3 regions of the Comamonas sp. 17RB genome follow, and region 3 is predicted to be linked to each of the others. Evidence: riboswitches for the same ligand, from Rfam matches in the RefSeq annotation. Region 3 holds a riboswitch; each other region holds the start of a gene.
The links. A riboswitch is a leader RNA that binds a small molecule or an ion and turns the genes downstream of it on or off. The one in region 3 is predicted to bind cobalamin.
Positions count from the first base shown of each region.

Region 1: it holds a riboswitch for cobalamin, as region 3 does, so the genes downstream of both, QM470_RS10450 (TonB-dependent receptor domain-containing protein) here and QM470_RS03130 (TonB-dependent receptor) in region 3, are expected to answer to the same signal.
Region 2: it holds a riboswitch for cobalamin, as region 3 does, so the genes downstream of both, cobW (cobalamin biosynthesis protein CobW) here and QM470_RS03130 (TonB-dependent receptor) in region 3, are expected to answer to the same signal.

Region 1 is NZ_JASHHY010000005.1:66,828-76,887, forward strand. It holds gene QM470_RS10430 (cyclic di-GMP phosphodiesterase) at 1-521, shown strand, start outside; gene QM470_RS10435 (sensor domain-containing protein) at 518-2,971, shown strand; gene QM470_RS10440 (cell division protein ZapA) at 3,272-3,748, opposite strand; gene QM470_RS10445 (hypothetical protein) at 3,745-3,960, opposite strand; cobalamin riboswitch at 4,087-4,327, shown strand; gene QM470_RS10450 (TonB-dependent receptor domain-containing protein) at 4,396-6,270, shown strand; gene QM470_RS10455 (cobyrinic acid a,c-diamide synthase CobB) at 6,296-7,705, shown strand; gene cobU (bifunctional adenosylcobinamide kinase/adenosylcobinamide-phosphate guanylyltransferase) at 7,717-8,319, shown strand; gene QM470_RS10465 (ABC transporter substrate-binding protein) at 8,337-9,317, shown strand; gene QM470_RS10470 (FecCD family ABC transporter permease) at 9,317-10,060, shown strand, end outside.
Region 2 is NZ_JASHHY010000001.1:151,901-161,960, forward strand. It holds gene QM470_RS00660 (magnesium chelatase ATPase subunit I) at 1-933, opposite strand, end outside; gene cobN (cobaltochelatase subunit CobN) at 930-4,769, opposite strand; gene cobW (cobalamin biosynthesis protein CobW) at 4,769-5,851, opposite strand; cobalamin riboswitch at 6,317-6,536, opposite strand; gene QM470_RS00675 (GNAT family N-acetyltransferase) at 6,574-7,119, opposite strand; cobalamin riboswitch at 7,180-7,406, shown strand; gene QM470_RS00680 (ABC transporter substrate-binding protein) at 7,541-8,548, shown strand; gene QM470_RS00685 (FecCD family ABC transporter permease) at 8,606-9,691, shown strand; gene QM470_RS00690 (ABC transporter ATP-binding protein) at 9,688-10,060, shown strand, end outside.
Region 3 is NZ_JASHHY010000001.1:721,053-731,112, reverse strand. It holds gene QM470_RS03145 (mandelate racemase/muconate lactonizing enzyme family protein) at 1-1,015, shown strand, start outside; gene QM470_RS03140 (Bug family tripartite tricarboxylate transporter substrate binding protein) at 1,051-2,025, shown strand; gene zigA (zinc metallochaperone GTPase ZigA) at 2,405-3,595, shown strand; cobalamin riboswitch at 3,737-3,991, shown strand; gene QM470_RS03130 (TonB-dependent receptor) at 4,195-6,411, shown strand; gene QM470_RS03125 (ABC transporter substrate-binding protein) at 6,519-7,457, shown strand; gene QM470_RS03120 (FecCD family ABC transporter permease) at 7,454-8,446, shown strand; gene QM470_RS03115 (ABC transporter ATP-binding protein) at 8,461-9,270, shown strand; gene QM470_RS03110 (LLM class flavin-dependent oxidoreductase) at 9,254-10,060, shown strand, end outside.

The sequences.
Region 1 (10,060 bases), on a different contig from region 3:
AGCACCACGAGGCGACGGACGGCACGGGCTTTCCGCTGCACCTGGTGGAGGAAGACCTGTCCATCGAAGGCCAGATCCTGGCGCTGACCAACTGCTACGACAAGCTGTGCAATCCGCTGGCGCATGCGGTGGCCCTGACCCCGCACGAAGCGCTGTCGGACCTGTTCGGCCGCCGCCGCGGCGGCTTCACGCGCGAGCTGGTCGAACTCTTTGTGCGCGTGATGGGGGTCTACCCTCCGGGCTCGGTGGTGCAGCTGAGCGATGAACGGTATGGCCTGGTGGCCTCCGTGCGCAGCGACCAGCCGCTGAAACCTGCGGTGCTGCTCTACAACCCGGACGTGGACCGGGCCAAGGCCGAGCCTGTGGAGCTGTCGGAGCTGCGCGGCGTGGTCATCAAGCGCAGCCTGCGCCCTGCGCAGCTGCCGCGCGAGGTGTTGGACTATCTGTCGCCGCGCCAGCGCGTGTGCTACTTCTTCGAGCGCGCCGTGCCGCTGATGTCTGCCGTGGGAGGGGAAGCATGAACCAGTCCACCCATTTGCAGGCATGGTGCCAGGCGTTTGAGTGGATGACGGAGGCGGTGTGGTTGGTGGACCCCCACAGCCTGACCGTGGCGTATTCCAATTCGGCGGCGCAGCGTCTGGTGGGCCTGACGGGCTCGCGCCTGCAAGGCTGCCACGTGCGCGATCTGGCGGCGGCGCCGCAGGACATGTACCGCTGGAACGATGCCGCGGAAGTCAGCTGGGGGCAGGTCACCCACACCCAGGTACTGCATGCCAGCGGCCGGGCCATCCCGGTAGAGCAGCGCATCCGTGAAGTCGAAGACCCCGAGGGCGGGAACTGGCTGCTGTGGACCTTGCTGGACCGCAGCGAGCAGGAACACAACGAGCGCGAGCTGGAGAGCCTGCTGGCCGAGCTGCGCGCCACCCTGGACTCGGCCGCCGATGGCGTGCTGGTGTGCTCGGCCGATGGTGCGATCCGCGCCTTCAACCAGAAGCTGGCCGATATCTGGGTCATGCCGGCTGCGCTGCTGCTGCAGCGCAATGATGCGGCCATCATGGCCTGGATGCGGGACCAGGTGCTGTCGCCTGCACAGTACGACCAGCAACTGCAGGCGCTGGGCCAGGACCCCCTGGTGCACACCGCCGATATCCTGAATCTGGCGGACCGGCGCGTGGTGGAACGCCGCTCGGTTCCGCTGCTGCGCCACGGCATGGCTGTGGGGCGCATTTTTTCGTTCCGCGACATCTCCAGGGAGATGGAAGTCCAAAGCGGCCTGCGGGTGGCCGCGCAGGTGTTCGAGAGCAGCCTGGACGCCATCTTCATTGCCGATGCGCAGGGTGCCGTCCTCCAGACCAACCCGGCCTGCGACGGCATGCTGGGTGCCCCCCTGTCCCCCGGTGCGCAGGCCAGTGCGCTGTTTGCGCAGACCGAGCCGGAATGGCTGGACGCGGTGGCGCAGGCGTGGAAAGAGGTCGGCCACTGGGAAGGTAACCGCCAGCTGCAGCGCGTGGACGGCAGCCTGTGTGCCGTGCGCCTGTCCTGGGTGGTCTCGCGCGACGAGCGCGGGCAGGTGCAGCAAAGTGTGGGCTTCATCCGGGACCTGACCCAGCAGCAGGCGGCGCAGCAGAAGATCGAACAACTGGCCTTCAGCGATGCGCTGACCGGCCTGCCCAACCGCCTGATGCTCGGCCAGCATGTGGAGCAGGCCATCACCCAGGATACGCAGGCCGAGTTCGCCATCCTGTTCCTGGACCTGGACCGCTTCAAGATCATCAACGACTCCCTGGGTCACCAGTTCGGCGACCGGGTGCTGCAGCTGGTGGCGCAGCGCCTGCAGTCCTGTCTGCGGCCGCTGGATGTGCTGTGCCGCCTGGGTGGAGACGAATTCGTCCTTTACCTGCATGCGTGCCAGAAGCAGCATTCCGAGCGGATTGCCCGGCGCATCCAGGATGCAATGCGCGAGCCGTTCGTGCTGGACGGTCTGGGCTTTTCGGTGCAATGCAGCATTGGCATGGCCCAGTACCCTGAGCACGGGCGCACGCTCAACGAACTGATCAAGCAGGCCGACACCGCCATGTACCGGGTCAAGGCCAGTGGCAAGGGTAGCTTCGGCTTCTACGAGCCGGCCATGTCCAACGGGCTGCTGGGCCGGGTGCAGATGGAGCACGCGCTGCGGCAGGCGCTGGACCGTGATGCCCTGCGCGTGGTCTACCAGCCCCAGGTCGAAATGCACACCGGTAGCATCGTCGGTTGCGAGGCGCTGCTGCGCTGGACGGATGCACGCCTGGGCGTGGTCTCGCCCGGGGTGTTCATTCCGCTGGCCGAGGAGTCCGGCTACATCGTCAAGCTCGGCGCCTGGGTGCTGGAGCAGGCGGTCAAGGAAGCAGTGCGCTGGGTCAAGCAGGGCCTGGGCGTGAAGGTGTCGGTCAACGTCTCTTCGCTGGAGCTGCACCAGCCCGACTATGCGGCGCGCGTGGCCTCGCTGCTCAGTGCCTATGGCCTGCCGGCATGCTGGCTGGAGCTGGAACTCACCGAGTCTGCCCTGCTGCAGAAGGAGCCGGTCATCGTGCACTGCATCGAACAGCTCGCGGACCTGGGTGTGCAGCTGGTGATCGACGACTTCGGTACCGGTTATTCCAACCTGGCCTACCTCAAGCGCATGCCAATTTCCAAGCTCAAGGTCGACCAGTCCTTTGTGCGTGGTCTGCCGCAGGACATGAGCGACAAGGCCATTGTGGAGGCGGTCATCGGCCTGGGCCGCGCGCTCGATGTGGAGATCGTCGCCGAGGGCGTGGAAACCGCCGCGCAGCGTGAAACGCTGATGCGCATGGGCTGCGGCTTCTACCAGGGATTTCTGTGTGCCCCGGGGGTCGAGGCGGCTACCTTCCAGGCCATGCTGCGCGCCCAGGCGGCAGGCCTGGAAGCAGGAAGTCTGGGGGGCGGAGTGCCGGGAGAAGACCGGCCGGTGTAGCGGCCTTGGCCGCCGGGATGAGGGTGGGGGGTGTCTGCAAAAACCACCGCGCCGTCATCCTGAACCGGGGGTTCAGGTGGGCGAGGGCAACCAGACGTTGGGTTCGTCTAACGCGAGACGATCACGCTTGCCTGGCAATGTACCAAGCCCGTGCTCAGGGAGCATTGGTTCAAGGCAATATAAAGCACGGCAGATTTGCAGACGCCTTTATTTTAGCGCGTGCCCGGCGGCTTGTGGTGGACCGGATGGAGAAAAGGGGGATTTGCGCGGCAGCAGCTTTTCGGCGCTGCCGCAAGGCCTCTACAGCAGCTTGCTGTCGACTTCCAGCGCCGCTTCCAGGCGTTCGATCAGCGCCTGAGCCTGCTGCAGCTCGTGCTCGCGCAGCACCAGCAGCTCATGCAGCTGCGCGGCCAGTACCTGGGCTTCTTCCTGTGCCTGCTGCGCTTGCTGCAGGGTGTCGTCCCGCGGTGTGTCTTCCAGCGGAGCAGCGGGCAGTGCGTCGGCTGCAGGGGCCGCGGGTGCCAAGCCGTTTTCCAGCGTCAGCTCCAGCTCTTGCTCCAGTTCCTGCACGCGGGTGTACAGCGATGCACTCTCGAACGCCAGATTGACGGCGGCCAGCACCCCCACGCGTTCGCGGGCGCGCACCTTGCCGGTGTTGCGGATGCGTTCCATGTCCGCATCCACCCGCTGCACGGCGGCCAGCAGCATGTCTTCCTGGCCCTCGGGGCAGGTCAACACATAGTCTTGCTGGAGGATGCGCGCTTCGATCTGGCTCATGGTGCCTCTTGGTTGGCGGGCAGGCGCTCAATCAGTGCGTCCACCCGTGCACGTGCCGCCTGCAGGCGCGAGCGCAGGGAATCGCGCTCCTGTGTGAGCGCGGCCACCTGCTCGGCCAGCAGGGCATTGGTGCGCTGAAGCTCGGCGTGGCGCAGCAGCAGGCGATCAACACGCTCTGCCAGCGGCTCGATCATGGAAGGCTGCGAGGTCATGGACATAGAGGGTAGCAATTGTAGGCGTGCCTAAATGTAAGCAGGTGAAATAAGGCCGAATCAGCCTGCATATGACGCTGGAAAACACCGGTGCACAGCAGTTTTTCTACGAACGGCACGACTGAAACTAAAATCGCGGCTGTTGGTGCTCGCAGCGCGGTTCACGCGCAGCAGTTCAACGGGAAGCAGGACGGCCTCGTTTTTTTCAGAACCCGCCCAGCCTGCGCTGCCCCCGCAACGGTGAGTCCCTGGTGCATGCCATGCACCCCCGCCATCTGATACCGCCACTGGATGCCTTGAACAAGCGTCTGGGAAGGCGATGGTGTGGAGGACCAGCCCGGATACCGGCCAACACTGGTGTGCCCGCTCGAGCGGGCATGGTTTTGCCCATCACTGGCGGGGAGGCTGGTACGGGCGACTAGGTGTTTTTTTCTCATGTTTTCGAATGTTTTGAAGGCCGGTGCCGTGGCGCCCGCCTTGCCGTGGTCTGCCGTGTCGGCAGCCATGTTGTGCGCGGTGGCGGCCGCTGCCCAGGCCCAGGAGAGCCCCTCTGCACGCGCCACGCTGGAGGAGACCGTGGTGTCCGCCACGCGCAGCGAGCAGCGCCTGTCGGACGTGATTGCGGACATGACGGTCATCGACCGCGACCAGCTGGACCAGCAGGCCGGCCGGTCGCTGGAAGACGTGATGGCCAAGCTGCCCGGCGTGCAGATCACCCGCAACGGCGGCCCCGGCACCGAAACCGGTCTCTACCTGCGCGGCGCCAGCAAGCAGCACACGGCGGTCTATATCGACGGCATCCGTGTCGATGTGCAGAACGGCTCCGGCGGTGCGCAGTGGGAATCCCTGCCGGTGGACCTGATCGAGCGCATCGAAGTGCTGCGCGGCCCGGCAGGTGCGGTCTATGGCTCGGACGCGCTGGCGGGCGTGGTGCAGGTGTTCACCAAGCGCGGAACCGCCGGCGTGCAGCCCTTTGTGGGCCTGGGGGCCGGCGAGTACGGCAGCCGCAAGGCCGAGGCTGGCATCAGCGGCGCCCAGGGCATGGTGGATTACGCGCTGGGCCTGTCCTATGCCGAAAGCCATGGCTTCGACTCCAAGAACCGCGGTGTGCACAACGAAGACCGCGATGGCTACACACGCAAATCGGCCAACGCCCGCGTGGGGCTGCAACTGAACGCCGACCAGCGCCTGGAGCTGACGGCCCTGACCAGCCGCACCAATGCCGGGTATGACGCCAGCAAATCGGTCAAGGACGACCGCGGCCTGCGCGCGCTGGATGCCTATGGCCTGAGCTGGACCGCCCAGTGGACGGAGCGCTTTCGCACGCGCCTGTCCGTCAGCGAATCCACCAACCGCTACGAGACCTCGGGCACCAGCACCTACGAAGCCGAAACCCGGCTGCGCACCATGCTGCTGCAGAACGAGTGGCTGCTGGGCCCGGGCACCTTGAGCCTGGCGCTGGAGCGGCGCGAAGACACGCTGGAAAACACCGGCCTGAAAAATACCAGCCACAGGGACCGCGACCAGACCGGCGTGGCCATCGGCTACGGCGCCAAGTTCGGTACCCACAGCGTGCAGCTGAATGCCCGCAGCGACGAGGACAGCGACTTCGGCCGCAAGAACACCGGCGGCATCGGCTACGCCTGGGCATTTGCGCCCCAGTTGCGCGCCACCGCCTCCACCTCGACCGGCTTTCGCGTGCCCAGCCTGTACCAGCGCTTTTCGGACTATGGCGATCCGGCCCTGGCACCCGAAGAAAGCCTGAACAAGGAAATCGGTCTGCGCTGGGCCGACCAGGGCAACCACCTGGGGGTGACGCTGTACCGCAACAAGCTGCAGAACCTGGTGTCCTATGAAAAAGGCCTGGGCAGCTGCGGCAAGACGTCCTGCTATGTGAACGTGGAGCGTGCGCAGCTGCAGGGCATCACCCTGACCGGTGCCTACCGCACCGGCCGGCTCAAGTGGTATGGCTCCGTGGATTTCCAGAACCCCACGAACGAGGCCACCGGCAAGCTGCTGGAGCGCCGCTCGCGCCGCTTTGCCACCCTGGGGGTGGATGCCGCCGTGCACGGGTGGACACTGGGCGGGGAAATGCAGGCGGCCAGCCGCCGCTACAACGCCAAGGACGAGCAGGTCATGAGCCTGGGTGGCTACACCCTGTTCAACCTGTCGGCCTCCACGCAGGTGGCCAGGGACCTGACCCTGACCGCACGCATCGACAACCTGATGGACCGGGCCTATACCTTGGCCCAGGATTACGCCACGCCGGGCCGCACCTTCTGGGTGGGCCTGAAATGGCTGCCCCGTTGACCGCCGGGGCCGCCGGAAAGCATGCATGTTGACTGATACTTCCGCCCAAGCTGCGCGCCGCTGCGTGGCCGTGTTGGTGGCGGCCCCGGCATCGGGCCAGGGCAAGACCACCGTGACCGCCGCGCTGGCGCGCTGGCACACCCGCCAGGGGCGCACGGTGCGCGTGTTCAAGTGCGGCCCGGATTTTCTGGACCCCTACTGGCACCAACTGGCCAGCGGTGCACCGGTGCACAACCTGGACGGCTGGATGGTGGGCATGGACGAGGTCCGGGCCCGCCTGCATGCCGCCGCCGGTGAGGCCGATGTCATCCTGATCGAAGGGGTGATGGGCCTGTTTGACGGCAGCCCGACTGCCGCCGATCTGGCCCAGCAACTGGGCGTGCCCGTGCTGCTGGTGGTGGATGCGGGCGCGATGGCCGGCTCGTTTGGCGCCCTGGTGCTGGGCATGCGGCAGTACCAGCCGGAGGTGCCGTGGGCCGGGGTGCTGGCCAACCGCGTGGCCACCGGCATGCATGCGCAGATGCTGCAGACCAGCCTGCGTGAACCCGATCTGTGGCTGGGCGCGCTGGCGCGCATCGGCCAGGGCAGGGATGCACAGCTGCTGCCGGAGCGCCACCTGGGCCTGGTGGCCGCGCACGAGCTGCCCGATGCCATGGCACGGCTGAACGCCGCCGCCGACCAGCTGGCCGACACCCCGCTGGGCCAGATGGACTGGGCCGCCTGGCAGCGCTGGAGCGTGGAATTCCCCGCAGCAGCAGCGGCCCAACCGCCGGCCGGACAGCAGGCGCTGCAGCCCTGGCTGCAGGGGCGCACGGTGGCCGTGGCCAGCGATGCGGCCTTCAGCTTCATCTACCCGGCCAACCTGGACTGCCTGCAGGCCATAGGGGCCAATCTGGCATTTTTCTCGCCCCTGGCTGGCGAAGGCCTGCCGCCCTGCGATGCCCTGTGGCTGCCCGGCGGCTATCCGGAACTGCATGCCGGCAAGCTGGCGGCCAACACCGGGCTACAGGCCGATTTGCGTGCCCACGTGGCGGCGGGCAAGGCGGTGTGGGCCGAGTGCGGCGGCATGCTGGCCCTGGGCCAGCAGATCACCGATGCGCAAGGCCAGTCCCAGCCGCTGTGGGACATCCTGCCGGGCACGGCGCAGATGCAGACCCGGCTCGCCGGTCTGGGCATGCAGCAATGCCAGCTGCAAGGCAGCGTGCTGCGCGGCCACACCTTCCACTACTCGCGCTTTGACTGCAGTGCGCCGGAGGTCGGGCGTACCAGCCGTGCACGCCAGCCGGTGGAGCCCGGCAAGGGCGAGGCGGTCTACCGCCAGGGCAGCGTGCACGCCAGCTACTTCCACGCCTGGTTCCCTTCGCACCCGCGTGCGGTGGCCGCCTTGCTGGGGGCCGAGCCGGTGTGCTGGGGCGGGCCGGCAGAGCTTTCATAATCCACGCCACCATGAGCGATTCCCTTTCTTCCCCCGTGGCCTGGCAGGAACTCATCCTGGGCGGCCAGAAAAGCGGCAAGACCCGCCGTGCAGAACAGGCTGCGCGTGACTGGCTGGATGCCGCCCCCGGGCGCAGCGCCACCTACCTGGCCACCGGCCAGGCCTGGGACGACGAGATGCGCGCCCGCATTGCCCGCCACCAGGTGGACCGGGCTGCGCGCGTGCCGGGCATGCAGACGGTGGAAGCGCCGCTGCAGCTGGCCCAGGCCCTGCAGGCCCACAGCAACCCCCAAACGCTGGTGGTGGTGGACTGCCTGACCATGTGGCTGACCAACTGGATGATGCCGATGGAGGCCGCCGCTTCCTCCACGTTCTCCACGTCCGCGGAGCCATCGCCGGACTGGGGCGCACAGCGCAGCCGGTTGCTGCAGGTGCTGGTGCACTGCCCCGGCCCGGTGGTGCTGGTGGGCAACGAAATCGGTCTGGGCGTGATCCCCATGGGGCGCGAGGTGCGCGCCTTTGTCGATGCGCTCGGGGTGTTGAACCAGGACGTGGCCGCCGCATGCAGCCGTGTGACCTTGATGGCAGCGGGTTTGCCGCTGCAGCTGAAATGACCGGGATGGCTTCTTCCATGGCACTGCCGCGTACTGTGGCCCAGGGGCTGCGTCACCGTGCTGCGGCCATCGCCTGCCTGGTCCTGTGGGCGGCGCTGCCGTCCATGCCCGTGCAGGCCGCCGCCGTGCCGCCGCCGCTGGCGGAAAGTGCGCGCCTGGCGCCACAGCCCATCACCGACGACCGGGGCAAGACCGTGCAGCTGGCCAAGCCGCCGCAGCGCATCGTCAGCCTGCTGCCCTCGCTGACCGAAAGCACCTGCGCGCTGGGCCTGTGCGACCGGCTGGTGGGCGTGGACCGCTACTCGGACTGGCCGGCCGCGGTGCAGAAGCTGCCCGTGGTGGGCGGCGGGCTGGACCCCAGCGTGGAATCCATTGTCGCCCTCAAGCCCGACCTGGTGCTGCTGTCCAATGCTTCCAAGGTGGCAGAGCGTCTGGAGTCGCTGGGCATCAAGGTCGCCGCGCTGGAAGTGAAATCGCAGGCCGGCGTGCACAAGGTGCTGGACAAGCTCGGCCGGCTGCTGGGCGTGCCCCAGGCCCAGGGGGCCGACCGGGTCTGGCGCGAACTGCAGACCGGCGTGGCCGATATCGCCCGGCAGATGCCGGACAGCGCCAAGCAGGTGCGTGTGTACTTTGAGGTGAGCCGCGGCCCGTATGCGGCAGGACCCCAGTCCTTCATCGGTGAAACGCTGACCCAGCTGGGCGTGCGCAATGTCGTGCCGGCCGATCTGGGGCCGTTCCCGCGCCTGAGCCCCGAATTCCTGCTGCGCGCCCAGCCCGATGTGATCATGCTGGGCAACCGCAGCATGCAGGTGGCCACCAGCTACCCCGGCTGGAACAGCCTCAAGGCCGTGCGCGGCAACCAGGTGTGCACGTTCAGCGAACAGGAATCCAATGTCATCGTGCGCCCCGGCCCGCGCATGGCCGAAGCGGCGCAGCTGATTGTGCGCTGCCTGATCGACAAGGCGCCCAAAGCGCCGCCCTCGGGGGTGAACCGCTGATGGTGCAGCCTCTGCCGTCTTCTTCCGCGCACCGGCACGCCCATGCCCCGGGCCAGCGCCGCAGCACCGTGCTGGCCCTGGTGCTGCTGGCGCTGACCGTCGTCCTGCTGATGGGGGGCGCCAGCGTGGGCAGCACCGGCTGGGAAAGCGTGCTGCGCATGCGGGACGACCCCGTGTCGTGGCAGATCGTGGTGGACATCCGCCTGCCGCGCTCCCTGGGGGCGTGGCTGGCCGGCGCATTGCTGGGCCTGGCCGGCGCGGTGGCGCAAGGGCTGTTCCGCAATCCGCTGGCCGACCCCTACCTGTTGGGCAGCGCCTCCGGTGCTTCGCTGGGCAGCGCCGTGGGTCTGGTGCTGATGGGCTCGTCGGTGACCAGCCTGAACCTGCTGTACCGCCTGGGCATGACCGGCATGGCCTTTGTCGGCGCCGCCTGCGCCGTGGCGCTGACCGTGGTGCTGGCGCGCAATGTGCAGAACACGCTGCGCCTGCTGCTGGCCGGCGTGATCGTGGGCGTGGTGCTGGGCGCCGTGCGCGATCTGCTGGAGCTGCGCCACCCCGACATCCTGCAGGCCATGCAGGCCTTCACCCTGGGGACCTCCGCCTTTGTGGGCTGGGAGGGCTGTGTGCTGATGGCCGCGGTGCTGCTGGTGTGCGGCCTGGCCACCTGGGCCTGCGCCCGCGTGCTGGATGGGTTGACCCTGGGCGAGGCCACGGCCGCCAGCCTGGGCCTGCCGCTGGCGCAG
Region 2 (10,060 bases), 570 kb from region 3:
CTGCTGTTCCGGTGGCTGCACCGGCTCACCCGACGCCGGTGGCGCAGGCGGTGCAGCCTGGGTGCGCCGGTGGGCCAGCGCCAGTTCCGCCACCGCCTGCACATCCGCCGGCGTGACGGCACCGCGGCCGTGCAGCGCTGCATGCGCCCGCGCCGCGCGCAGCATCACCAGATCCGCCCGCACCCCTTCCACCCCGGCGTCCTGGCAGCGCTGGGCGACATCGTCGTGCACGGCATCGGGCCAGGCCACGGCCGCCACGCGTTCGCGCGCCAGCTTCACCCGCTGCGCCAGATCGGATTGCGCCGCGGCGTGCTGTTCCACAAAGGCCTGCGGATCGGCATCGAAAGCCATGCGCGTCTTGACAATGGCCTTGCGCACCGCGGCACTGGGCACATTCTCCAGCCGCACGAACAGGCCGAAGCGGTCCAGCAGCTGTGGCCGCAGCTGGCCCTCTTCCGGGTTCATGGTCCCCACCAGGGTGATGCGCGCATCGTGCTGGTGCGACACGCCGTCGCGCTCCACCCGGTTGATACCGCTGGCGCTCACGTCCAGCAGCAGGTCCACCAGTGCATCGGCCAGCAGGTTCACCTCATCCACATACAGGATGCCGCCATGGGCACGCGCCAGCAAACCCGGGCGGAACACCACCGCACTGCGCTGCAGCGCTGCTTCCAGGTCCAGGGAGCCGGCCAGCTGTTCCTCGGTCGCCCCCAGCGGCAGGTTCACAAAGCGGCCGGCCGGCAACAAGGCGGCCAGCGCCCGCGCACTGGTCGACTTGGCCGTGCCGCGCGGGCCCTCCACCAGAACGCCGCCCAGCAGCGGGTCCACGGCCGCCAGCAGCAAGGCCGTCTGCAGCTGCGGCTGCCCCTCGATGGCAGTGAACGGAAAGCCCGCCGCCTGCGCGGACGGTGCGGATTCGGTGGACGAGATCATCGCTTCTCCAACAATTGTTCGGCGGCCAGCAACTGCTGCTCCAGCAGCGCCTGGTAGTCCCCGCTGTCTTCCCACAGGCCCCGGTGGATGGCCTCCAGAAGCCGCTCGCACATGCCATGAAAGGCAGCAGGATTGTGCTGCTGCAAAAAGTCCCGCGTGGCGGCATCCGCCACAAAGGCATCGGTCACGCGCGCGTACTGGTCGTCGCGCACCACGCGGGCCGTGGCATCAAAGGCAAACAGATAGTCCACCGTGGCCGCCACCTCGAACGCGCCTTTGTAGCCATGGCGCTTGATACCGTCGATCCACTTGGGGTTGGTGACGCGCGCGCGCACCACCCGGCTGATTTCTTCCTGCAACGTGCGCATGCGCGGGGCATCCGGGTTGGCATGGTCGCCAAAGTACAGCGCCGGCTGCTCGCCGCGGAAATGCCGCACCGCCGCCGCCATGCCGCCTTGAAACTGGTAGTAATCGTCCGAATCCAGCAGGTCGTGCTCGCGGTTGTCCTGGTTGTGCACCACCAGCTCGATCTCGCTCAGGCGCTGCACAAAGCGCTCGGGCAGCGCCGTCCCGTCGTCCTTCTGCCCATAGGCATAGGCCCCCCAGTTCCGGTAGGCCGTGGCCAGGTCTTCGTCGCTGTCCCAGTTGCGCCCGTCGATCAGCCCCTGCAGGCCCGCGCCATAGCTGCCGGGCTTGGCGCCGAACACGCGCAGCCCCGCCTGGTGGCGGGCCACCTCCTCGCTCAGGCCCTGGGCCTGCAGCTCGGCCACCTCCTGCAGCACGCGCGCACGGATGGGGTTGGTCCAAGCATCCTCGTCTTCCAGGCTGGCCACTTTCTGCACCGCCGCATCAAACAGGCGGATCACATTGGTGAAGGCATCCCGGAAAAAGCCCGAAACCCGCAGGGTCACATCCACGCGCGGGCGGCCCAGCACGCTCATGGGCAGCACCTCGAAGTCGCTGACCCGCCAGCTGCCATCCGCCCACTTGGGCCGCACGCCCAGCAAGGCAAAGGCCTGGGCGATATCGTCGCCTCCCGTGCGCATGGTCGCCGTGCCCCACACCGACAGGCCCAGTGCGCGCGGGTAGTCGCCATGCTCCTGGGTATAGCGCTCCACCAGCAGCTGGGCGGACTTGAGCCCCAGGGTCCAGCTGGTGGGCGTCGGCACGGCGCGCGTATCGACGGAGAAGAAATTGCGCCCCGTGGGCAGCACGTCCGGGCGGCCGCGCGAAGGCGCCCCGCTGGGGCCGGCGGGCACAAAGCGGCCTTCCAGCCCCCGGCACAGCTGCAGAATCTCCTGCGGGCCACAGGCCTGCAAGCGGGCACGCAGATCGTGCTGCACCCGCTGCAGCACCAGCCGGGTCTGCTCCCAGCCCGCGTCCAGATCCGCGCTGGCAAGCCCGGGCTGCTCCAGCCATTGCAGCGCCAGCAGCTCCAGCCGTTCGCGGGTATCGCCCGCATGGCGCCAGGCCTGGCCATCCACCGCCTGCAGCAGCTGCGGGCGCGGCCCGGTCCAGGGCTGCTCCCAGGCGGCATCCAGCGGATCGAAGGCAGTGCCCGGCAGCAGATCGTGCGCCAAGGCGCGGATCAGGCTGTTGTTCGCCCCCTGGCCGTTGCCCACCGGGTGGCGGGCCAGTGCCAGCAGGGTGTCCCGCTCCAGGCGCCCCTGCGGGGACTGGCCGAAGACATGCAGCCCGTCGCGGATCTGGCTTTCCTTGAGCTCGCACAGATAGGCATCGGTCTTGTTCAGCAGCTGCTGCTCGTCCGCCTCGGTACGGGGCGCCGCCACCCCCAGGTCCTGGTGCAGATCGTGCTGCACGATGTGGGCCAGAATCTGCTGGCGCAGCAGCGCGGCGCGCCGGCGGTCCAGCGTCACCGCCTCGTAGTACTCGTCCACCATGCGCTCCAGGTCGCGCGTGGGGCCATAGCTTTCGGCCCGCGTCAACGGCGGCATCAGGTGGTCCACGATCACCGCCTGCGCACGGCGCTTGGCCTGCGCCCCCTCCCCCGGGTCGTTCACGATGAAGGGGTACAGGTGGGGCATGGGCCCGAACGCCAGGTCCGGCCAGCAGGTCTGCGACAGCGCCACGCTCTTGCCCGGCAGCCATTCCAGGTTGCCGTGCTTGCCCACGTGCACCATGGCATCCGCCTGCCAGGCGCTGCGCAGCCAGTGGTAGAAGGCTAGGTAGTAATGCGGCGGCACCAGATCGGGGTCGTGGTAGCTGGCCATGGGGTCCAGCTGGTAGCCGCGCGCCGGCTGTATGCCCACAAACACCTGGCCGCAGCGCAGGCCCGCCACCATGAAGCGCCCCTGGCGCAGCATGGGGTCGGACGCGGGCGGACCCCAGCGCTGCACCACGGCCTGCTGGTTCTCCGCCGGCAGGCTGGCAAAGAAAGCCTGGTAGCCGGCCAGATCCAGGCTCTGCTGCGCCGGCCGCACACCCCAGGAATCGGGATCGTTGGTGATGCCTTGCTGCAGCTGCTGCATCAGGGTATCGCCATCGGCGGGAATCTGGTCCAGCACATAGCCCTGCTGCTGCAGCGCCTGCAGGATATGGATGACGGAAGCCGGCGTATCCAGCCCCACGCCATTGCCCAGGCGGCCTTCCTGCGTCGGGTAGTTGGCCAGAATTAGGGCCAGCCGCTTGTCCGGATTGGCTTTGTGGCGCAAACGGCACCAGCGCTGCGCCAGCGCCACCACAAAATCCAGCCGCTCGGCATGGGCCTGGTACTGCACCACATCCGACTGCGTCAGCTCGCTGCGATGCGACAGCCCCTTGAAACTGATGGCCCGCGTGATGATGCGCCCGTCCACCTCGGGCATGGCCACATGCATGGCAATGTCCCGCGGCTGCAGCCCATGTGCATCGTCCAGCCAGCTTTGCTGGTTGCTGCCGGACATGATGACCTGCAGCACCGGAATATCGCCCGCCAGCGCATGGTCGCCCGGCGTTTCCAGCGACGACTGCGCAAACGACGTGGTGTTCAGAATCAGCGACACCTGGTGCGCACCGCACAGCTGGTGCAGCAAGGCCAGGCTGGTCGCATCCTTGAGCGACAGCAGCGCCAGCGGCAAGGGGTTCATGCCCTGCGCCAGCAGCTGCTGGCACAGCTGGTGGAACACCTGCGTATTGCCCGACTGCAGGTGGGCACGGTAGAACACCACCATGACCACGGGCGCGCCGGCCTGCCACTGCCAAGGCCCGGGCTCCAGCCAGTGTGCGGCCGTCGCCGCATCGTGCGCGGGGTGGTAGACCGCAGCAGACGGCAGTGGGCGCGGCGCCAGCGCCGGCTGCGGCCCTTGCAGAAAGCTGTGCCACAGATAGCGGAACATCTCGCGGGCATTGGCCACCCCGCCTTCGCGCAGATAGCGCCAGATGCTACGGCATTGCTCCACGGAGGCCGTGCTCTTTTGCAGCAGGTTCAGGTCTTCCGTCGTATCCCCGGAAAACATCACCAGCACAATGCCGTTCTGGCGGCACACCTCGCGGATGCGCTCCGTGCCATAGGGCCAGTAGCTCTCGCCACCCAGGTGGTCGACCACAATCACCCGGGCATGCTGCAGCACCTCATCGACGTACAGGTCCACCGAGGCCGGCTGGCGCAGATGCATCAGATTGGCCAGCCGCACCGTCGGCAAACGCTCGCCGTCCCTGCCCGGCTCCAGGCCCTGCTGCGCGGCGCTGGCCTGCAGCTGGCCATAGGCCTCGGCCAGCAAGGCCAGCGTGGTGTCGGCTGCACTGAGCACCACCACATCGGCCGGCGACTGGCCCAGGCTGGAGACAAAGGCTTCGTCATCGACAAAGCCCCCGGGCTGGACGGCAAGCAAATGCATCAGAGCGCTCCGGCGGTCAGACCGTTCAACGCGGCGCGGATGCGGTCCTCTTCCAGATCGTGGCCGATGAAGACCAGATGCGTCTTGCGTGCCTCGTCATCACGCCAGCGGCGGTCGAAATAGCTGTCAAAGCGCTTGCCCACGCCATGCACCACCAGGCGCATGGGCTTGCCTTCCAGGGACGCAAAGCCCTTGACGCGGTAGACCGTGTTCTCGGCCACGATGTCGGCCAGGCACGCCAGCAGGGCATCCCGGTCCACCTCGGGCAGCTCGATCACCACGGAATCGAAGGCATCGTGGTCGTGCGCGTCGTGGTGGTGTTCCTCGCCTTCGCCATGCTCATGGTGGCCCACCCGCTCATGGATGCTCTCTTCCGAAGCGCTGGACAGGCCCAGCACCACCCCCAGGTCGATCTGGCCATGCTCGGCCGCCACGATCTTCACCTGGGCCGGCACCTCTTCGCGCACGATGGCCTCCACCTTGGCGCGGTCCTGCGCGCTGGCCAGGTCCAGCTTGCTCAGCACCACCAGGTCAGCGGAAATCAGCTGGTCTTCAAACAGCTCGTGCAGCGGGGACTCATGGTCCAGATTCGGATCCTGCTTGCGCTGGGCATCCACGGCCGCCGGGTTGGCCGCAAACTGGCCGGCGGCCGTCGCCGGCACATCCACCACCGTGATCACGGCGTCCACCGTGCAGGCGTTCTTGATTTCGGGCCAGTTGAATGCCTGCACCAGGGGCTTGGGCAGGGCCAGGCCACTGGTTTCGATCAGGATGTGGTCGATATCGTCGCGCCGCGCAATCAGCTGGCGCATGACCGGGTAGAACTCTTCCTGCACGGTGCAGCACATGCAGCCGTTGGCCAGCTCGTAGAGCTGACCGCTTTGCGGATTGGTTTCGTCTTCACAGCCGATGCCGCAGCCACGCAGGATCTCGCCGTCGATCCCCAGTTCGCCGAACTCGTTGACGATCACCGCAATGCGCCGGCCATTGGCGTTCTGCAGAATGTGGCGCAGCAGCGTGGTCTTGCCGCTGCCCAGAAAGCCGGTAACGATGGTGGCGGGGATCTTGTGGTGCGTACTCATGGTCAGAAACTCCTGTGCTCCGAAGAAAAAGAAAGCTGCGGCCTCAGTGCCCGCTGCCAGTGAAGGGGGTGCCGGCGCAGTGTGCGCGGCGTGGGCGATGTAAGGGCTGTGCAGCGGCAGGGCCCACGGCCGCCTGGCCGCCATGACGCCCACAGTTACGGCCACGGACACGGCCGAACAGCCGCTGCGCGCCGCAGGTCAGGGGGTGCATGCGCCGGTCCTGCCCGGCAGGCCGCGCCATGGAGACATCCGCAGTGCAGCGCGCAGCCATGCCCGCGCCCTGCACGGATGTTGGGACAGGCATGCGCCGGGCATGCCGATGTGTGAACGGTTGAACCATGCTCTCCCCGAGCCGCCACGCAACAAAAAGCATGCGGTGGGGAAGCGATGCGTGCGACAGACCCGGGTCGCACCGCCAAAGCGGTGGAAAGGGCCAGTCAGCAAACAGCCCACACCCCGTGGCATACCACTGCAATCGAACAGGTCGGTATTCTGGCTCGCCGTCATACCGCACACACGGCCTTCCCAGGTAGCGTACCCAGTGGCATCAACGTGTGGCGGTCAGGCTTACAGCAGCGGGGGCTGCGCCGGAATGCTTCCCACCCGAAGGCGAAGGTCACCGGACTTCCCGTTTCACCCGGCATGGGCATGCGCCATGCAGAGCTCCTGTTCAAAGCGCAAATTATAGGAGCGGCAGCACACCCTTCGCGCAACGGGGACAGCTAAGTGCACGCTGCGGTGGGCAGCGCAGGCGGCAACAGGCACTGCATGTGGATGGTCTGCCAGACCGGGTCGGCCTCGCGCTGCAGCACCGCAAACCCGTTGCCTTGCCAGAACTCCAGCGCCCCCGGCAAGAACGGGTGGGTGTGCAGGTACAGCACCTCCACCCCGTGGGCCCGGGCGTGGGCCTGCAGCGTGGCCCACAAGGCCTGTGCCAGCCCCTGTCGCCGCCACACCGGCGCCACAAACAGGCGCACCACTTCCACCACGGCCAGCGGCCCGAAATCCAGCTGCGCAAACCGGCCGTCGTACGGGCGGTAGGCAATGCTGCCCACCACACCCCGCTGCGCATCGTGGGCCGCCCACATCCGCCCGCCGCCCCCCCCGTACACCTGCTCGAAATGCAGCAGGTCCGCCGCCGTGTCCTGGGCAGACACGCGCGCACCGAACATCTGCACGCGTGCATCGCGCAGAAAACCGTCCACCTCCTGCAGGCGCTCGACCGGCTGAATGGAAATCAGATGGGACAGGGACAAAGACAGGGTCATGCCAGACTCGAAACCGCCATGCGCACAGGCTGCCGTGGGGGGCTGCCGCTACAAAATCAGCTACATTACCCGAACTTTGGTTCCGCAAGGACATGCACCGGCGTACGCTGGCCGCATGAGGGAATCCAGTGCAGACCGCGCCCCTGGCGCTGCCTGCCAAATGGAACTGCCCCCGCAACTGTAGGCAATGAGCCCGCGACCGACACACCACTGAACGCCAGTTTGGGAAGGTGGTCGCGAGGCGCTGATCTGCCAGTCAGGAGACCTGCCAAAGCACCAACCATTCATTGCCGGCGGGGTGTCCGGGAAGTGAGCCATTTCTCGTGACTCTGTCGTTCCGGCGCCGCTGCGGCCCGCACGCACAGCGTGGGTTGTGCCTTGTCTTCCAGTGGTCCCTGCCCAACCTGGAAAGACGAGCCTGATGCTGATCCGAAGCCTTGCCTGCACCGCCCTGCTGGCCACCACCTTCACCGCCCACGCCACGGACTATCCCTTGCAGGTGCAGAACTGCGGCCACACCGTCACTTTCGACAAGGCCCCTGCTTCGGCCGTCACCATCGGCCAGGGCGGCACCGAGATGCTGTATGCGCTGGGCCTGGGCGACAAGGTGGCCGGCACGGCGCTGTGGTTCAACCCGGTGCTGCCGCAGTTCAAGGCCGTCAACGACAAGGCTCCACGCCTGTCCGACAACATTCCCAGCTTCGAGTCGGTGATCGGCAAGCGCCCGGCGCTGGTCGTGTCCCAGTTCGAATGGATGGTCGGCAAGGACGGCGTGGTCGGCACCCGCGAGCAATTCCACGACCTGCGCATTGCCACCTACGCCATGCCCACCGACTGCGAAGGCAAGAACAACCTGGTGGGGTCGGACGGCACACGCACGGCCGGCTACGACGTGAAGTCCCTGTACAAGAGCATTCACCAGCTGGCCCAGATCTTTGACGTGCAGGCGCGCGGCGACAGCCTGGTCAAGGACCTCGGCACACGCCAGGCCCAGGCCATCGCCAAGGTCAAGGCCTCCAAGCTGCAAGACCTGTCGGCGGCGCTGTGGTTCTCCAGCGCCGATCTGGCGGCCGACCCCTATATGGCCGGCAAGAACGGTGTGGCCGGTTACATGATGCAGTCCATGGGCCTGCGCAACGTCGTCAGCTCCACCGAAGAATGGCCCACCGTGGGCTGGGAAACCATTGCCAAGGCCAACCCCTCGATTCTGATCATTGCCCGCATGGACCGCCGCCGCTTCCCTGCCGATGACTACCAGAAGAAGCTGGAATTCCTGAAGAAGGACCCGGTCACCCAGCACATGGATGCCGTCAAGCACCAGCGCATCGTCATCGTCGATGCGGATGCCCTGCAAGGCTCGATCCGCCAGGTCGACGGCATGGAACAGATTGCCGAGGCCGTGCTCCGCCTGCAAGGCGCAGCCAAGTAAGAACAGCAAGAAGAAAGCCCCCTGCCGTGCCGCCCTGCACGGCAGCCCCCTATTTCCATGCAAGCAGAGACTGCACTCCCTCGCGCAGACGCAGCCGGCACCGCTGGCGGCCGGCTGCTGCGCACGGCCTGGGTGGTGGCCGCGGCCGCCGCCCTGCTGCTGATCGCGGTCGTGCTGGGCATCGCCATCGGCGAGACCGACATCTCCGCGCACACCGTCTTTCAGGTGCTGGCCCACCAGCTGCTGGGCCAGCCGCTGTCCGCCGTCGACCCCATCACCCAGGGCATCGTCTGGAACTACCGGCTGCCGCGGGCACTGGTGGCCGCCAGCTGCGGCGCGGGCCTGGCCATCTCCGGCGTGATCCTGCAGTCGCTGCTGCGCAATGCGCTGGCAGAGCCGTATCTGCTGGGCATCTCGGCAGGCGCCTCCACCGGGGCGGTGCTGGTCACCGTGGCCGGCCTGGGCGCAGGCGCCATCTCCATGACCACCGGCGCCTTCTTCGGCGCGGTGTGCGCCTTTGCCCTGGTCGCCCTGCTGGCCCACGCCGCCGGCAATGGCGGCTTGCGCAACAGCGGACAGATCGTGCTGGCCGGCATTGCCGGATCACAGCTTTTCAACGCCCTGACCTCGCTGGTCATCACCAAGTCCGGCAGCGCCGAACAGGCGCGCGGCATCATGTTCTGGCTGCTGGGCAGCCTCAGCGGCGTGCGCTGGCCGGACACGCTGCTGACCGCCACGGTCGCCGGCATCGGCACCCTGCTGTGCCTGCTGCATGCCCGCTCGCTGGACGCCTTCACCTTCGGCAGCGAATCCGCCGCCGCACTGGGCATTCCGGTGCGCCGGGTGCAACTGACCCTGCTGCTGGCGGCCGCGCTGATGACGGCGGTGATGGTCTCCATCGTCGGCGCCATCGGCTTTGTCGGGCTGGTGATCCCGCATGCCGCGCGGCTGCTGGTCGGCGTCCGCCACCGGCGGCTGATTCCCGCCAGCGCACTGATTGGCGCCGTGTTCCTGATTGCGGCCGATGTCGTCTCGCGCACGCTGATCGCCGGCCAGGTCCTGCCCATCGGCGTCATCACTGCCCTGGTGGGCGCCCCCGTGTTTGCGCTCATCCTGCTCAAGGCCCAGGGGCGCCGGGCATGAAGACCCCCTCCATGCCCACGGCATCCACGCCCTCCACACGGCCTGCGGTGGCACTGCAGGCACGCCAGCTCGGCTGGCAGGTACAGGGCACGCCCATCGTGCAGAACGTCTCGCTGCAGGTGCACAGCGGAGAAATGCTGGGCCTGATCGGACCCAACGGCTCGGGCAAGTCCAGCCTGCTGCGCCTGCTGTCCGGCGTGCTGCGCCCGCAAACCGGCGACGTGCTGCTGGGGGACCAGGCACTGCACCGCATGCCACGCCGCAGCATTGCCCGCCAGCTGGCCCTGGTAGCGCAAAGCGCACACACACAGGATGCCATCACCGTCTGGGACGCGGTGGAGCTGGGGCGCACCCCCTGGCTGTCGGCCC
Region 3 (10,060 bases):
CCGCAGCACCGACGGGGTCGAAGGCATAGGCTTCTGCTACGTCGGCAACGCGGCGGGCGAAATCTTTCGCGTGGCGGTCGAACAGCTGCTGGCCCCGGTGCTGCTGGGCCGCGACTCGCTGGCTGTCGAAGGCCTATGGAAGGACATGTACCAGGAAGCCCTGCTGCAAGGCCGCATGGGCACGGTGATGCGTGCGCTCAGCGCCCTGGACATCGCCCTGTGGGACCTCAACGCGCGCACCGCCCAGCTGCCGCTGCACAAATACCTCGGCGCGGTGGAGCTGGACACCGTGGCCGCCTACGCCAGCGGCGGCTACTACGTGGAAGGCAAGACGGCCGGGCACCTGGGCGAGGAAATGGCCAGCTATGTCGAGCTGGGCTTCCAGGCCGTCAAGATGAAGACCGGTCGCTGGTCGCCCCAGGGCGAAGAGTCGCGCGTGAAGGCCGCCCGCGAAGCCATCGGCCCCGATGTGGAACTGATGCTGGACTGCAACAACGGCTGGGTCGACACCGTGCAGGCCATGCAGTACCTGCGCCGCATGGAGCAGTACGACCCCTATTTCATCGAAGAGCCGTTCAGCCCCGACGACGTGGAAAGCCATGCCCGCCTGGCCAAGCTCACCCGCATTCCCGTGGCCACGGCGGAAATCGGCTACGGCCGCTGGTACCACAAGCACCTGCTGGACATGGGGGCCGCCTCCATCCTGCAGACCGATGCGGCCGTGTGCGGCGGCATCACCGAATGGAAGCGCATTGCCGCCATGGCCGCCGGCTACGGCATCCAGATGTGCCCGCACTGGTTCCACGACGTGCACGCACCGCTGGTGGCGGCCACGCCGAACGCGCGCTACGTCGAATTCTTCTGGGATGACCAGGTCCTGAACTTCCGCCGCCTGCTGGACCGCCAGCTGTCGCAGGAAAAGGGCCGTGTCGTTCTGCACCAGACGCCCGGCCTGGGCTTCAACTTTGACGAGGCACAGGTGGCGAAGTTCGGCCGCTGGAGCAAGGTGGCGTAAGACCCCTCGGCCCATATAAAAAAAGGAGACATACCATGCAACGCAGACAATTTCTGTCCACGGTCGCCGCAGCCGGCGCACTCTGTGCCCAGCCCGGCTTTGCCCAAGGCAAGCCCCCGGCGGGGCCGGTCAAAATCCTGGTCGGTTTCTCGGCCGGCGGCGGCACCGACATCCTGGCGCGCATCATCGCCAACAAGCTGAACACGCTGTGGGGCATCCCCGTCATCGTGGAAAACAAGCCCGGCGCGGCCGGCCTGATTGCGGCGGCCGAAGTGGCCAAGGCCCCGGCCGACGGGAACACCCTGATGATGGGCCACATCAACGCCCTGGGCATTGCCCCCGCGCTCAACCCCAAGCTCGGCTTTTCCCCCGAGCGGGACTTTGCGGCGATTGCGCTGGTGGGGCAGACCCCGCAGGTGCTGGTGGCCAGCCCCAAGTCGTCCACCTCCATGCAAGGACTGTTGGCGGCCTTGAAGAAGAAGTCCGGCGAAATCAGCTTCGGCTCTTCCGGAACGGGATCGGCCCAGCACCTGGCGCTGGCACTGTTCGAGCAGACGGCCGGGGTGTCGGCCCTGCACATCCCCTACAAGGGCGCATCGAATGTGATGACGGACTTGCTGGGCGGGCAGATCGACTATGCGTTCGAAGGCATGACCACGGCGTCGCCCTTCATCAAAGGCGGCAAGGTGCGCGCGCTGGCACAGACCGGCACCAAGCGCGTGAAAGCCTTCCCGGATGTGCCCACCGTGGCCGAACAGGGCTACCCTGGCTTCAACGCCAGCATCTGGTTCGGCCTGGTTGGCCCGGCCAAGATGCCTGTCGAGGTGGTGACCCGCATCAATGCCGACGTCAACCGCATCCTGGCCATGCCGGATGTGGTGAGCAAGCTGGAAGAGTTCGGGGCCGAAGACGGCGGCGGAACGCCGCAGCGCTTTGAGGCATTCATGCGGGATGAGCGGGCCAAGTGGGCCAACCTCATCCAGTCGCGCGGGATCCGGGTGGACGCCTGAACCCAGGGCAGGGCAGTCGCCGCCCAGGGCGTTGCGGGTGGAGGCAGTCGATCAGGTGCCGATCACCCCGCATGTGCGGAGCCCCGTACGGGCTGCCGGTGGCAGATGGCAGACAGCGGTCGCTTGTACCGCCGACGCCGCGGCAGCCCGTGAAACGACTGATACCAAAAGCCCCCGCTGTGTACGCACAGCGGGGGCTTTGCTTTCTGCCGGGTGGTGCACTGGGCTGCCGAGCGCCTTCCGGGTGTATGCAGGCCCGGAGGGCGCTGTCCAACAAGGGGCTGGGCAACAGCATGGCGGGGTGACGTGTTCGCTGCTGTTTTTGTCTTTGTATTTGATAATGAGTTATCATTATCAAATCTTGTTCATGGTACCGGCGATGGCAAAGCTTCTTCCCGTCACCGTCCTGTCTGGCTTTCTGGGCGCAGGCAAGACGACGCTTCTCAACCACATCCTCCACAACCGCGAAGGCCTGCGCGTCGCGGTCATCGTCAACGACATGTCCGAGGTCAACATCGACGCAGCGCTGGTGCGCGAAGGCGGCAGCGACCTGTCCCGGACCGAGGAAAAACTGGTCGAAATGAGCAACGGCTGCATCTGCTGCACCCTGCGCGAAGACCTGCTGGTGGAGGTGCGCCGCCTGGCCCGGGAAAAGCGCTTTGACTACCTGGTGATCGAATCCACGGGCATCTCCGAGCCGTTGCCGGTGGCCGAGACCTTTACCTTCACCGACGAAGCGGGCGCCAGCCTGTCGGACATTGCGGTGCTGGACACCATGGTCACCGTGGTGGACGGCTTCAACTTCCTCAAGGACTACGAATCCCGGGACAGCCTGCAGGGGCGCGGGGAATCAATGGGCGAGGGGGACGAGCGCAAGGTGGTGGACCTGCTGGTGGAACAGGTCGAGTTCTGCGATGTGCTGGTGCTCAACAAGACCGACCTCATCACCGGGGCAGAGCGCCTGCGGCTCATCGCCATCCTGAAGACCCTGAACCCGCGTGCATGCATCGTGGAATCCAGTTTCGGCAAGGTGCTGCTGGCGTCGGTGCTGTCCACCAAGCTGTTCAATTTCGACGAGGCGGCCAAGGCCCCGGGCTGGCTGAAAGAGCTGCGTGGCGAGCACACACCGGAAACCCAGGAATACGGCATCGGCAGCTTTGTCTACCGCGCGCGCCGGCCGTTCCACCCCAGGCGCTTTCACGCCCTGGTGGGGTCCGAATGGCCCGGTGTCATTCGCTCCAAAGGTTTTTTCTGGCTGGCCAGCCGCCCCCTCTATGCGGGCAACTGGTCGCAGGCCGGCGCCGTGTGCCGCCATGGCCGGGCAGGGCGCTGGTGGGCTGCCGTGCCCCGTGAACAGTGGCCGCGCGAGCCCGAGTCGCTGGCCACCATCACCCAGCACTGGGACGAGCGCGTGGGCGATGCCCGCCAGGAACTGGTGCTGATCGGCATCGGCATGGACGAATCGGCGCTGCGCCAGCGGCTGGATGCCTGCCTGCTGACCGACCACGAGATGGCCCTGGCCCCCAAGGCCTGGACCGGCTTTCATGACCCGTTCCCGGCCTGGGACTGACGCGGTGCATGCCCGGCTGCAGCCTTTATGCAGCGCTGCGCTCCATCAGCTGCCAGGGCATGCATTCCGGATGTGTCCGGCGTGTTGTGTCCGTTGCGGACATGTGTCCTGAACGATAATTCCTCGCTGCATTGAGATACATTTCAATGCTTGTTACGAGGTGCTGCATTGGCCTGACGGCCACTGGAGTTAAACGGGAAGCAGGTGCACTCCATGGAGTGCAATGCCTGCGCTGCCCCCGCAACGGTAAGCGAATCACCCTCTGCACCCAGGTAAGACCTGAAGCCACTGCGCACTGCGTGGGAAGGCGTGGAGTGGGCCGAAAGTTCCAGGACGGATGTCCCGGGACATCGGCATTTCGCGAGCCCGGATACCGGCCTTGTCACTTTTGTTGGACGCCGCGGGTGAGCGCGCAGTCCAGGTTGGATGGGTTCGTGCGCCGAGCTGTCCCGCCTGCGCATGCATGCCTGCGGATGTTTTCTTGAATCGGCCTTGCGGGAGAGCAGGGCCATCTGGAGCCGCGCATGCGCACCCCTTCCCGTGTTTCCCCAGGCCCCCTCTGCGGGCCTGTCGCTTTTCCCCTTTCCGCCCTGAAGCCCGTGACCGCCGGCGCCGCGCTGTGCTGCGCGCTGTGGGGTGCCCACGCCCAGGGCGTGGCCGACCACACCGCGGCCTCTGCTGCTTCTGCCGCCACGGCCGCTGCCTCCGCATCGACTTCGACATCGGCACCGACTGCCGCGCTGGGCGATGTCTTCGTCACCGCCACGGCCCGGCCCGAGGACCGTGCCCGCATTGCCGCCACCACCCAGGTCATCGACCGCCAGGACATCGAACGCTCGTCGGCCCGCTCGGTCACCGACCTGCTGGCCGAACATGCGGTGGGTTTCCTCAGCGAATGGACGGCGGCCCAGACATCGCTGAACCTGCGCGGCGCCGCCACCGACGGCCAGGGGCGCGACTTCAAGGGCCAGGTGCTGGTGCTGCTCAATGGCCGCCGCGCCGGCACGGCCAATCTGTCCAAGCTCAGCCTGACGGATGTGGACCGCATCGAAATCGTGCGCGGCCCCGCCTCGGTGGTGTACGGCAGCCAGAACATGGGCGGGGTGATCAACATCATCCTGCGCACCGGCGCCAGCGGCCCGCTGAACCGCGTCACGGTGACCGGCAGTTCCTGGGGCGGCTGGAGCACCCAGGCCCAGACCGCAGGCACCAGCGGCATGCTGGACTGGTATGTGGGCCTGAACACCAGCGCCCGCGATGACTACAAGTCCGGTGACGGCGGCACCGTCATGCAGAACACCGGCTGGAAGCGCCGTGGTGCGGTGGCCGCCCTGGGGCTGCAGATCGACAGCCTGAACCGGGTGGAGCTGCAGGCGCGCACCGACGGCATCTACAACGCGGGCTTCCGGGGATCCGGGTCCAACATCTACAGCAAGGACAACCGCGACAACCGCTCGCTGGACCTGACCTACACCGGCGCGCTGGCCGATCAGTCGGTCAGCTGGCTGGCGCAGGTCTACCACTTCGTGGACGAGGACGAATTCAACTGGGCGTCCCCCGTCATCAAGAGCGGCACCAACCCGGTGCCGGGCACGGCGCGCGACTACAACGACCGCAAGCTGGACGCCACCGGCATCCGCCTGCAGCCGCGCTTTCGCCTGTCTGCCGCCAACGACCTGCTGGTGGGCGTGGACTGGGAACGCAGCCATCTGCGCTCGGACCGCTTCCGCGTGGCCATGCCCGGCGGCCCGGCCGGCCAGGTGGCGCCGTACGACAACAACCAGACGGAAGAAACCAAGGCGCTGTACCTGGAAGACGCCCACACCCTGCTGGACAACCGGCTGACCTTGCGCGGCGGCCTGCGCAAGACCTGGGGCGAGACCCGGTTCGACCCCACGCCCAACCTGGCGTTTGCCCAGTCCAATGTGCGCAAGTACGACACCCACACCTGGTCCCTGGGTTCGACCTGGAAGGCCACCGACGACTGGAACCTGCGCGCAGGCATCGCCACCGGCTTCCGGGCGCCGACTGCCACCGAACTGGCCGCCGACTTCACCGCCGTGGGCGGCGGGCGCACCTTCGGCAACCCCAATCTGAAGCCCGAGACCAGCCGCCAGATCGAAGTGGGCGCCACCTTCACGCAGCCGGGCTGGAAGGTGGACGCAGCGCTATTCCAGAACGTCATCTCCAACCGCATCACCACCGTATCCCGGGGCCCCAGCACCAACACCTCGGACTATGCCAACAACGCCGCAGAAGTCGTGGCGCGCGGCCTGGAGCTGACCACCAACGTCGACCTCAAGCAGGTGCTGGCCCTGGGCCTGCCGGGCCAGTCGCTCAGCGCCTTTGCGGGCGGTTACTACCACTTCGACATGCGCGACAAGGGCGCGGCGCCCACCGCCAACACCGACCGCGTGCAGCGCATGTACCGCTTCCAGGCCTCGGCCGGCATGCGCTACGCGCAGGGCATGGACCGCAATGCCGGCGACTGGAGCATGCAGCTCACGGCGCTGCTGCGTGGACCGATGTGGTACGACACCGAAGAGAACCTGCTGGTGCCGCAGGGCGAACCCAGCAGCACCTACATCCACCGCAAGGGCGCCTTCACGGTGTGGAACCTGCGCGGCGACTACCGGGTGAACCGCAGCGTGAAGCTGTTTGCGGCGGTGAACAACGTCTTCAACCTGAACCGCAGCCCCATCTTCATCGCCCAGGACCGCTCGCCCTGCCTGGCGGATGCGCGCTTCCAGAACGGCGGCTGCGGCACCTCCATGCCCGGACGCGAGCTGATGGTCGGCCTGCAGGCCGACTTCTGAGGCCAGGCTGCATGCACAGGCCCGCCAGCCCCCTTCCGGAAGCACCCCAGGACGCACTTTCGGGTGCAGTTCCTGACGCGCTTCCGGGCGCACTGTCCCGGCGCGCCGTGCTGCGCCGCTGGGGCGCGGTGGCGGCGGGCGGCGCCCTGCTGCCCGGCCTTACCGTGCCCACGGTGCAGGCCGGTCCGGCCGGCCCTGCGGGGGCAGCAGAGCAGGCCATGCAGGCGGCCTCGGGCATCCACCTGAAGGATGCCCTGGGGCGCGCCGTCTGGCTGCCTCGGCCGCCCCGGCGCATCGTCACCATTTTTTCGTCCAACACCGAACTGGTCGCCGCCCTGGGGCTGGTGGACCGCATCGTCGGTGTCGAGGACTTCACCCGCTACCCGGCCGAGGTGCTGGGCCTGCCCAAGGTCGGCGGCCGGCTGGGATTTTCCGTGGATGCCGTGGTGGCCCAGCGCCCGGATCTGGTCATCGTGACCCCGGCGCGGCAGGCCGCCACCCAGCTCGTCGCGCCCATGGAACGCATAGGAGTGCCCATCATGGTTTTGCTCAGTCGCACCCTGCAGGAGGTGCTGGACAACATCCGCCTGGTGAGCCAGGCCTGCGGCGAGCCCGAACGCGGCGCTGCATTGGCCCAAGCCCTGCATGCGCGGCTGCAGGCCGTGGATGCCACCGTGGCCGGCCGGCCGCACCTGCGGGCGCTGATGGTCACCGGGCGCGCGGGCAACGGCATGCTGCTGCTGGCCCGCCCGGGCACCTACACCGGCGAAGCCATGGTGCGCGCCGGCTGCCAGCACGCACTGCCGGCGCTGGGCGTGCTGGCCCAGGTGTCGCCCGAAGCCGTGCTGGCCGCCGACCCGGATGTGCTGCTGTTCGCCGGCAACCAGGCGGGGCTGGACGATCTGCTGCACCAGCCCGGCTGGCGCGACATGCGGGCCCTGCGCCAGCGCCACTGCTGGACCGTGTCCCGCTCCGAATTCCTGATCCCCGGGCCGCGCACCTTCGACGGTATCGAATCGCTGGCCCGGCAACTGCACCCGATATGACTTCACGCACAACATGGGGGGCCGCGCTGCTGGTACTGGCCCTGTGCCTGCTGGGCGCGGCCTGCGCCGGCCACCAGTGGGCCAGCGTGCCCGAGCTGTGGCGCGCGCTGAGCGGCGACGATTCCCTGCACAGCCGGCTGCTGCTGCAGTGGCGCCTGCCACGCGTGGCGGCGGCGGCCTGCGTGGGCGCGCTACTGGGCCTGTCGGGGGCCATCTTTCAAGGCGTGTTCCGCAACCCGCTGGCTGAACCCTATCTGCTGGGCGCATCCGGCGGTGCGGCCCTGGGCGCCACAGTGGCCCTGCTGGTGCCGCTGGGCCTGCCCCAGGGCCTGGTGCTGCCGGTGCTGGCCTTTGCCGGCGCCTGGGGCTCCACCTTGCTGGTGCTGGCCGTCGCCCGGGCTGCGGGCGCGCTGGATGCGGCCGGCCTGCTGCTGGCCGGCGTGGCGCTGGCCGCCATGCTGGGCGCGCTGCGTTCTTTCCTGATGCTGGCCCTGTCCGATGAAACCGTCAGCCTGCAGGTGGTCATGAGCTGGGTGCTGGGCGGCATCCAGACCCCGTCGTGGAACGGCCTGCTGGTGCTGGCCGGCATCACCCTGGGCTGTGTGGTCGCCACACGCCCGCTGGCCCGCGGCCTGGACCTGCTGGGCCTGGGCGACACGGTGGCCAAGGGCTTTGGCCTGAACCCGGAGCGCTTCATTCCCCTGGCCGTGCTGGTGGGCTCCCTGGTGGTGGCGGCCGCCGTGGCCTACGGTGGGCTGGTGGCCTTTGTCGGGCTGGCCGCACCGCACATTGCGCGCTGGATGGTAGGGCCCATGCACCGGGTGGTGCTGCCCGCCAGCGCCCTGGTGGGCGCCATCGTCGTCACCGTGGCCGATGCCCTGGCGCGCAGCGTGCTGCCACCGGCGGAAGTGCCGCTTGGGCTGATCACTGCCATCGCCGGTGGCCCGTTCTTCATCATCCTGCTGGCGCGGCGCCTGCGCGCGTCATGACCGTGAGGTTTCCCATGCACAAGCCGCAGGACGCACCGGATACAGCAGCCGCGCCGGATGCACCTGGTGCACAGCCCGTACTCGCCGCCCAGGGCCTGGTGCTGCAGCACCGGGGCAGCCGGGTGGTGGACCAGGTCTCGCTGGCGCTGCCCGCGCGCGGCGCCATTGCGCTGATCGGCCCCAACGGGGCCGGCAAATCGTCGTTGCTGTCCATGCTGGCGGGGCTGCAAACACCCAGCCAGGGCCAGGTCCTGTGGCGCGGGGCGCCGCTGCAGCGCCTGTCTTTCGCGGAGCGCGCCCGTTGCATCGGCTACATGCCCCAGCGGTTTTCACCGTACTGGGATGTCACCCTGGCAGAACTGCTGCAGATGCGCCTGGGCCCGTCTGTGGACATGGACGGTGTGCTGCAGCAGCACGGGCTGCAGGCCTTTGCCAGCCGGCGCTGGAACTCGCTGTCCGGGGGCGAGCAGGCGCGCTGCCTGCTGGCCACCGTGCTGGCCACGGACCCGCCGGTGCTGCTGGCCGACGAGCCCGGCGCCGCCCTGGATGTGCGACACCGGCTGGAGCTGGTTGATGCGCTGGCCCAAAGAGGCCGCGACAAGCTGGTGCTGGTGGTCATGCACGACCTGGACCTGGCCTTTGCCCATTTTGACCGGGTCATCGCCATGGACCGTGGGCGCGTGGTGCAGGACCGCGCCGCCCAGGAGCTGTTGACCGATCCCGCACTGGACGCCGTGTTCCAGGTGGAATTTGACCGTATCGACGCGCCGCCCCAGGTCCTGCTGCGGGCGCGCCGCAAGAAGGAGGATGGCTGTGCGGATTGATCTGGCGGGTTGGACCCGGGAGGCCACCTTGGGCCAGCCTGGCGATTTTTTTGCGCTGTTCGAACGTGCGGACGTGCTGGGTTTTGATGGCGTGTGGTTCAGCGAATTCCGCGTGCCTGATGCGCATTGGCCGTATCCGTCGCCGCTGCTGCTGGCGTCGGCCTTGCTGGCCCGCACCCAGAGGCTGCGCGTGGGCACATCGGTGCTGGTGCTGCCGCTGCACCATCCCCTGATGCTGGCCGAAGAGATTGCGCAGGTCGACTACCAAAGCGGCGGGCGCATCGACATCGGGGTGGGGCGCGGCACCGAGCCTGCGTCGCTGCAGACCCTGCAGATCGACCCGTCGCAGACGCGGGAGCGGTTCGAGACCGCATGCCGCCTGATTCGCTCCGGCCTGAGCGGCGCAACCATTGCGGGCGGCCCGCAGGACCCCTGGCAGTTCGCCCCCCGCACCCTGGCGTCTACGGGCGTGCAGCGCCCGCACCCGCCGATCTACGTGGCCGGCTCCACCAGCGAGACCCTGGGGTTTGCGCTGGGCGAAGACCTGCCACTGCTGCTGAGCCTGGAACCCCCGGAAACCGGGCAGCTGGAACGCCTGGCACAGGTGGCCCAGCAAACCGGGCAGGACTGCGCGCCGCTGCGCGCCCGCTCCTCCCTGGCGCGCTATGTATGCATAGGCGCCACCGACGCACAGGTGCAAGCCCAGCTGGACACGCTGTGGGCCCCGTACTACCAGCGCAGGGTGTACTTCGCCGGCAAGCGCGGCATCGCGCCTGCCGACGTGCCACCC